Regions from separate parts of the Cellulomonas xiejunii genome, predicted to be linked through region 2. Evidence: riboswitches for the same ligand, from Rfam matches in the RefSeq annotation. Region 2 holds a riboswitch; the other holds the start of a gene.

The links. A riboswitch is a leader RNA that binds a small molecule or an ion and turns the genes downstream of it on or off. The one in region 2 is predicted to bind S-adenosylmethionine.
Positions count from the first base shown of each region.
Region 1: another riboswitch for S-adenosylmethionine. It lies ahead of NP048_RS15095 (rhodanese-like domain-containing protein); the one in region 2 lies ahead of NP048_RS17295 (hypothetical protein).

Region 1 covers NZ_CP101987.1:3,277,090-3,281,282, forward strand. The annotation lists gene NP048_RS15085 (aminotransferase class V-fold PLP-dependent enzyme) at 1-503, opposite strand, end outside; SAM riboswitch class IV at 540-653, opposite strand; gene NP048_RS15090 (GNAT family N-acetyltransferase) at 687-1,307, opposite strand; SAM riboswitch class I at 1,408-1,505, shown strand; gene NP048_RS15095 (rhodanese-like domain-containing protein) at 1,510-1,953, shown strand; gene NP048_RS15100 (O-succinylhomoserine sulfhydrylase) at 1,950-3,206, shown strand; gene NP048_RS15105 (hypothetical protein) at 3,231-3,728, opposite strand; gene NP048_RS15110 (aldo/keto reductase family protein) at 3,858-4,193, shown strand, end outside.
Region 2 covers NZ_CP101987.1:3,772,465-3,776,657, reverse strand. The annotation lists gene NP048_RS17310 (Fic family protein) at 1-914, shown strand, start outside; gene NP048_RS17305 (hypothetical protein) at 986-1,825, opposite strand; gene NP048_RS17300 (DUF6318 family protein) at 1,891-2,487, opposite strand; SAM riboswitch class IV at 2,840-2,949, shown strand; gene NP048_RS17295 (hypothetical protein) at 2,968-3,639, shown strand; gene NP048_RS17290 (Rv0909 family putative TA system antitoxin) at 3,863-4,045, shown strand.

The DNA of each region.
Region 1 (4,193 bases), 500 kb from region 2:
ACCGTCGCGACGCGACCCGTCCCCGCGTGGCCGCCGCCGCTGCGCTGCACCCACGGCAGCAGGTTGGCGTGGTGCTCGACGTCGAGGACGAGCACCGCCCCGCCGGGGGGCACGACGCCCGCGAGCAGGTTGAGCGAGTCGGTGGTGTTGCGCGTGATGATCGCGACGTCGTCCGGACGCGCACCCACGAAGCGCGCGATCGACTCCCGCGACGTCTCGTACAGCGCGGTCGAGACCTGGGACAGGTACCCGGCGCCGCGGTGCACCGACGCGTAGAGCGGGAGCACCTCGGTGATGCGTGCCGTGACGGCCTCGAGCGCCGGGGCGCTCGCCGCGCAGTCGAGGTTGGCGTACGCGCGGCTCGTGCCGTCGACCAGGGGCACGGTCGTCGACGCGCCGACGACGGGCAGCAGCGGCTCACCCGAGGGACGCGCCGCCGGGGCCGAGGTCGCGGTGCCCGAGACCTCGTCGGCACACGAGAGCAGCTCGGTGATGGTGGTCATGGGTACCCCTCCGGGAACGGTCCGGGGACCCGAGGGGTCCCGCGCTTGCCGGCACCGAACGGCGCACGGCCAGGTCGTCACCCGGGGCACCCCACCGCGGAGGAGGGTTGCCGGCCAGCGAGCCGGGGCTTGACGCTGGCGCTCATGACCTGCGTCGAGGATCGACGCGACCGGGCGCGCGTGTCAACGCGGATGCGGGTCCCGTCCAGCATCCGAGACCTCACGTCCGGGAACACGCCGGCCGCCGACGACGGCGCCGGTGCTGCCGCGGGCACCCGACCGGGTCAGGTCGTGCACCATGACGACGCTGCGGTACGTCTTGCCCGGCCACTGCACGGTGTCCGCCTCGACGAAGCCCCACCTCCGGTACAGGTCGCGCAGCGCGACCGCGGGCACTGCGGTGTCGAGACCCACCGAGCGCATGCCGTGCTCGAGCGACCACTCCCGCACGGTCCGCCACAGCAGGGTCGCGAGCCCGCGACGTCGCACGTCCGGGTGCACGGCGAGCTGGTTGAGCCAGACGCGGTCCGGCTCCAGCGCGAGGTCCGTCAGGGCCTTGATCCCCCGGCCCGGAGGGCTCGACGCCGCGACCGTCCCCACGAGGCGCCCTCCCGGCTCGGCCAGCACCCACGACGCGCCGACCCTCAGGCTCCGGCTCGCGGTCGTCACCTCGTCCTGCGACGCGCCCGTGAAGTTCAGCCCCTGCGCCGCGAGCTCGGCGTACGCGTCGTGCAGGAGACGCGTCAGGGCAGGCACGTCGTCCGGTGTCACGGGGCGCAGCAGGAGGTCGTCGGGGGCGTCCATCGCCCACCACCCTGGCACGCCCCCGGGACCACGCGCACGGTCGCGCACCCGATCTGAGACGACCTGCCGGGCGCCGAGGGACGTGGCGTAGCATCTCGCCCGACCATCCAGAGCGGCCGAGAGATCTGGCTCGACGACGCCGCAGCAACCCGCACGGGAGACCGTGGCCGAGGGTGCTACCGCCAGAGACGATGGGAGGACCATGAGCGTGCAGCCGCGCCCCGCCCCCGGTTACGCCGGGGACATCACGCCGACCGAGGCCTGGGACCTGCTCGCCGAGCGCGACGACGCCGTGCTCGTCGACGTGCGCACCGACGCCGAGTGGCGGTACGTGGGCGTCCCGGACCTGCGCGCGCTGGGGCGCCAGGCGGCGCTCGTGGAGTGGGTGTCGTACCCGTCGGGGCAGCCGAACCCGCGGTTCGTCGAGCAGGTCGCGGCCGCGGGCGTCACGCCGGGCGACGGGCGACCCGTCGTCTTCCTGTGCCGGTCCGGCCAGCGGTCCATCGGCGCGGCCCAGGCCGCGACGGCCGCGGGCTACGGGCCGGCGTACAACGTCCTGGACGGCTTCGAGGGCGCGACCGGGCCGGACGGCCACCGCGGCCACACCGGCTGGCGGGCCGACGGCCTGCCGTGGGTCCAGCCGTGAGCACGCCGCCCCCCGGCCCCGGCGACTGGGACGACCACCGCGTCGACCGCTCCACCCTGCGGCCCGACACGCTCGCGGTGCGCGGCGGGCTCGTGCGCAGCGGGTTCGGCGAGATGTCCGAGGCGGTGTTCCTCACGCAGGGGTACAGCTACCCCACCGCCGCCCAGGCCGAGGCCGGCTTCGCCGGGGAGGTCGACCGCTTCCTGTACTCGCGGTACGGCAACCCGACGGTCTCGACGTTCGAGGAGCGGCTGCGCCTGCTCGAGGGCGCGGAGGCCTGCTACGCGACCGCGACGGGCATGTCGGCCGTCTTCACGTCGCTCGCCGCGCTGGTGCGCTCCGGCTCGCGCGTCGTCGCGGCCCGGGCGCTGTTCGGCTCGTCGGTCGTGATCTTCGACGAGATCCTCGCGAAGTGGGGCGTGCGCACCGACTACGTCGACGGGCACGTCCCGGAGCAGTGGGAGCAGGCGCTCGCCACGCCCGCGGACGTCGTCTTCTTCGAGACGCCGTCCAACCCGATGCAGGACCTCGTCGACATCGCGCACGTCAGCCGTCTCGCGCACGCCGCCGGCGCCAAGGTCATCGTCGACAACGTGTTCGCCACTCCCGTGTTCTCCCGCCCGCTCGACCACGGTGCCGACGTCGTCGTGTACTCGGCGACCAAGCACATCGACGGTCAGGGCCGGGTCCTCGGCGGGGCGATCCTCGGGTCGTCGGACTACGTGCGGGGCCCGGTGCAGACCCTGCTGCGCAACACCGGGCCGTCGCTGTCGCCGTTCAACGCCTGGGTGCTGCTCAAGGGCCTGGAGACCCTGAGCCTGCGGGTCCGGCACCAGGCGGCGTCGGCGCTGACGCTCGCGCGGTGGCTGGAGGAGCATCCCGGCGTGGCACGCGTGCGCTACCCGTTCCTGGAGTCGCACCCGCAGCACGCCCTGGCGCGTGCGCAGCAGACCGGTGGCGGCACGGTCGTGACGTTCGACCTCGCCGTCCCGGACGGGGCGACGCCCGAGGTCGCGAAGAAGGCGACGTTCGGCGTGCTCGACACCCTGCGGGTCGTCGACATCTCGAACAACCTGGGCGACGCCAAGTCGATCGTCACGCACCCCGCGACGACGACGCACCGTCGGCTCGGCGCCGCCGGGCGTGCCGCCGTCGGCATCGGTGAGGCGACCGTGCGACTGTCGGTCGGCCTCGAGGACGTCGCCGACCTGCGCGACGACCTCGAGCGCGCCCTGGCGACGCTGGGCGCCTGACGCGTCGGGCCTGGTCGGCCGCCGTCAGCCGGCCGGGACCAGCCCGACCGCGACCGTGGACTCCGCTGCGGCCGTGACGCTGATGCCGAGGTCACCGGCGGGCACCTCGAACGCGTCGCTGTCGGCCATGGTCGTGCCGCCCTGGAACACCGGCACGCACGGCGCCGAGTACGACGTCAGCTCGCTGTCGCCCGCGGTCACGGTGACGGTCACGGGCCCACCGTCGGACGACGTGCACACGACGCGCAGCACGTGCGACCCGGCCTGCGCACCGGTGACCTGCCCGGACTCCGAGGCCCCTGCGGCGAGCAGGGCCGTGACGACCGAGGTCGCATCGCCCGAGTCCTCGAGCACAGCCTGCTGGTCCTCCGGCGTCGGCAGCTCGGTGTCACCTCGGCCCTCGATCGTCGGCGCGCCCATGTCCGGGGCGTCGTCCTGTGGCTCCGGCGTCGTGCCCTGGGAGCACGCACCGAGCGCGAGGAGCAGGAACGGGACCACTGCGAGACGTCGTCGGGATCGCATGGCGGGGACGGTAGCGCAGAGACCTGTGCGACCGGCACCCCCGTCCACCAGAGGGACGAACCGGGAGGATCCACACGGGCGCGGGCGGCGCCCAGGTGCCCCCACCCGAACGGGTGAGAGGCTGGGGAGATGGACTTCCGCTTCCTCGGCAACTCCGGCCTCAAGATCTCCGAGCTCACCTACGGCAACTGGCTGACCCACGGGTCCCAGGTCGAGAACGACACCGCCAGCGCGTGCGTCCGCGCGGCGCTCGACGTCGGCATCACGACGTTCGACACCGCGGACGTGTACGCGAACACGGTGGCCGAGTCGGTCCTGGGCGACGCGCTCGCCGGCGAGCGGCGCGAGTCGCTCGAGATCCTCACCAAGGTCTTCTGGCCCACCGGGCCGAAGGGCCCCAACGACACCGGCCTGTCCCGCAAGCACATCCGCGAGTCCATCGACGGCTCGCTCCGGCGCCTGCGC
Region 2 (4,193 bases):
CGTCGCCCGCAGAGGCCCGCGCCATCTGGGACGAGCTGTGGGTGCACGACGCCCACAACTCGACGGCCCTCGAAGGCAACACGTTGGTGCTGCGTGAGGTCGAGCAGCTCCTTCATGAAGGGCGCGCGGTCGGTGACCGGCAGCTCGCCGAGTACATGGAGGTGAAGGGTTACGCCGATGCCGCACAGTGGGTGTACGCCCAGGCCGTCGTGCCGGACCTTGTCGGCGGCGGTGAGCTGCTGACGCTCACCGACGTGCGGTACGTGCACCGGATGGCGATGACGCCGGTGTGGGACGTCGCGCCGAACCCGGACGCCGGACCTCACGAGGGGCCGGGCAGCTTTCGGCGGCATGACATCCACTCGTTCCCCGGCGGGATGAAGCCACCGTCGCATGCTCTGGTCGAGCCGCGACTGAGGGACTGGCTCGACAGCGTCGAGGCGGTGCGTGCGTCGGCGGCGCACCCGATGGAGGCGATCGCTGCCATCCATGCGGGTTTCGAGCAGGTCCACCCGTTCATCGACGGGAACGGGCGGACCGGGCGGCTGCTGATGAACCTGATCCTGTGCCGTTTGGGGTATGCGCCGGCGATCATCCAGAAGAGGGAGCGCGAGCGTTACCTGCGCGCACTGCGTCAGGCGGATGCCGGTAACTACGGGCCGCTTGCCGAGCAGATCGCCCGTGCGGTGCTGGACAACATCCTGCGCTTCATGGTCCCTGCCCTGGCGGGAGCCGAGCGCCTGGTCCCGCTCGCATCACTCGCGACACCCGAGGTCAGCCACCTGGCCCTGCGCAACGCTGCGCAACGAGGCCGGCTCAAGGCGCAGCGTGCCGAGAACGGGCAGTGGCGCAGCAGTCGAGCATGGGTCGACGAGTACATCGCATCGAAGTACAGGTCCGCAGCGCGCGGCTGAGGCGTGGGGCGTCCTCAGCAGCGTGTCGGCGCCGGGTTCGGGGTTCGATGAAGTCGCATGCTGACGGGCTCTCAGCAGTCGGGTGGCTTGGGTTTGTCGGTGCACAGGTCGGCGACGAGGCGGCTGGTGCGTTCTTCGATGGTGAAGGGTGGGGAGGTGGTGGTGGTGATGGCGGTGCCGGTGATGTCGCGCCAGGTGGGGTTGCCGTCGATCTGGTAGCGGCCGGTCCATTCGGCTTGCAGGGTGATGGTGGTGGTGCCGGGGTTCTCGTACTCGTGGAAGACGTCGTGGTCGGGGTAGGGGTGTCCGGGGGAGCGGGTGGTCAGGGTGTGGCCGTCGCCGAAGTCGTAGGTCCAGCGGGTGGGGGTGGCTTCGACGGTGATGCCGTAGCCGAGCAGCTCGGTGCGCAGGGTGACCGGTGTGGGGTCGGTGGAGGCGATGGTCTCGATGTTGATCAGGACCCAGCCGCGGTCCGGTTGCAGGGTGAGGGTCGGGGCGGGGATCGGCAGCAGGCGGAAGTCGGCCTCGGTCAGGACGGGCAGCAGGTCGACTCCGCAGCCGCCGGCGTCGATCTGCTGCCAGGGTCCCCAAGCCGCCGCGGGTGTGGTGCGGGCCTGGCGCCACATCGGCAGGACCATGGTGTCGCCGTCTTCGCACTGCTGGATCGCTCCGGCGAGGTCGGCGAGCTCGGGGCAGGTGCCGTCCGCCGAGCCCTTGGTCCAGATCCCGGCGACCTCACGGCACTGCGGGGCGCGTTCGTAGCGGAAGAGCTGCAGCTCGGGCGGGATCACCCGGTTCTCGCGAGCGAGCTGCTCGGAGCGATCGACCGCGACGCGTACGACATCCTCCGAGAGCTCGCTGCCGAACCGCGGCTCTCCTTCGGCCGCAGCCGGAATGGCAAGGACTGTCACGAATGGAGTGGTCGCGATGAGGAGAATCGCCGTCCGGCAAGTGATGCTCCGAACATGGCTCTTGATCATGACGCCGGTGCCGCGGCCGGGCCGACCTCGTCGATCGTCCACCCATCGGACCAGGTCATGACAATGTCGATCTCACGGTCCTCTAGAGGGTGGTCCTCGAGGACTCGCCCTTCGGCGTCCAGGTCCACGGACGCATCAATCCGCACGTGAAGGCGTGCGGAGTACCACCGTCCGGCATCCACCTCGGTGCCTGACGCAGCGAGGATCTCCGCGCCCCCAACGTTTCGGTGTCCACGACTATGCAGATCAGTCACGTTCGCCGTGATTCCTGAGCAGAAGCTGCACTCGGGCGATGACAGCGCGTTCCACTCCGCTAGGTCACCAGTCGCGTTGATGTATGGGTACAGCGAGATGAAGTAGCTCGCGGCAGCCGCGGCGCCGTCGGCGCTCGGTGTCGCCATCGCCTCGGGTCGTACTGGTGGGACGGTGACGTCCACCGTTGGTGAGGGCGTCGGCGACAGGGTGGGCGTCGCCGTCGCCGTCACAGGCGGCTGCGACGTGGCGTCGTCCGTGGGGTCGGCATCAGTGGCGCAGCCGGAGGTCGCCAACGCAATGGCAACGACCACGACGGCGACCTGTGCACGCATCTGCATGTCCGGAAGGTACTGGTTCGAAGCGGTTCGGCGGTGAGGTCGTCCCGCATCTGGGGACAACTTCGCCGCGGCGTCGCGATCGGCCGGTCCCGTCGCGTGGTGAGGACGGCCGCTGACGGACCGGACGGAGGGGCGCGATGCCGTGGCGCGACGTGTCGTGCGTCGACTGAGGCCCCGTGCCTCAGGGCGTCGGGCTCTGGTGTCGGTCGGTGACGAGGTTCTCCTGACGCCCGCCCACCAGGAAGGAGCCAGCCAAGCGCGCACGTGCCAGCAGCCAGAGCGGTCGGTCTCCCGCGCCACGCCGATGACGCCGACCACCCCCATGTCAGCCGCGGGTCCTAGGGTGTCTCCCGATCACGAAGCTCGGCCTCAAGCCCTCCGGCTGGCCGACTGGCAACCGCGCAGAGCGCACGGTGCCCCCGGAGGAAGATCCGCCCGTGCCGCCGGTACGGGAAGCTGCTCGACCTGACGGAGTACCCCGTGCTTGATCTGCACCTCGACGACCCCACCCACCTCGCGTGCATCTCCGACGCTCCCGGTCACGTCGTCCAGCCCGACCTCGTCGCCCGCGCCGTCCGGGCTGACGGCACCCCGTGGCGGCTGACGCGGGTCGGTCCGCATCGCATCGAGCTCGTCGGTCCCTCGGGTGAGCGGGCGAGCTGGTGGCTGCACGATTTCAAGCCATTCGTGCAGCACCTCCGTACCGCCGACCCGACGGTGTGGGTGTACGACTTCGGGGTCGTGCGCGTCGGCGGACGGTACGTCGCCGTCACGTCCCGCGAGCACTGGACCCCCTGCGCGCGAGTGACGACGCGTCGGCCGGGCACGCAGGTGGCGTGGCTCGTCGCCATGCTGCAGCCGCGGGCGGACGCCGAGGGCGCTGACCTCGTCCCCCCGCACACGGCCACGCTCTACCACCTCGATCCGCCCTACCAGCTGGGCCGGCTCGCGAACGCCCCGATCGACTGGGTGCTCGTCCTGGCCTACCAGCGCGACGGTCGAGGAATCACGGTGATCTACGAGGCCGACGCGACGGGCCGGCTCGTGTCGCCCTGGGACCTGCCGGGCAGCCACGACGACGGGATCGATCACGTCCGAGCCCTGCAGGGACTCGGTTACGAGATCGCTCTGCCCCCAGCGGGCGACTGCTGACGGCCGCCGACTCGGGAGCGTGACTTCCCGCTGGTCACAGCGACGCGATGTGCCGATCGGGTCGGGCCCTCGGCGGGCGCAGTGCCGCCCCGATCCCGCGGTGCGGGTGCGGGTGTCCAGGGGTCGACGCAGGATGGAACGGCGCCGGGGCCGCCCGGTGCGGCCCGCTCGTCGCCCCGTGCGCCGGGCAGACCTTCCGTAGTGATCGACGAGGGGGACACGCATGGGCATCGACGACCTCAAGGGCAAGGCGTCCGACGCGGCGCAGGGCGAGAAGGGCGAGCAGGGGAGCGACGCGGCCCTGGAGAAGGGGTCCGACGCGGCGTCGTCCGCCACGGGCGGCAAGCACGACGAGCAGCTCGACAAGGCGCAGTCGGCGGCGGACAAGAAGATCGGCGACCAGTGACGACCTCCGTCCGGGCCGGGCGCGGTGCCCGGCCCGGACGGGCGGGGAGCGGCTGAGCAAGGACGTGACGGGCGCGGGCGCGACGGAGACGGAGCCGACGGGGACGGGGGCTGTCCGGCGTCGGCGGGAGGACGACTGAGGAGGTCGG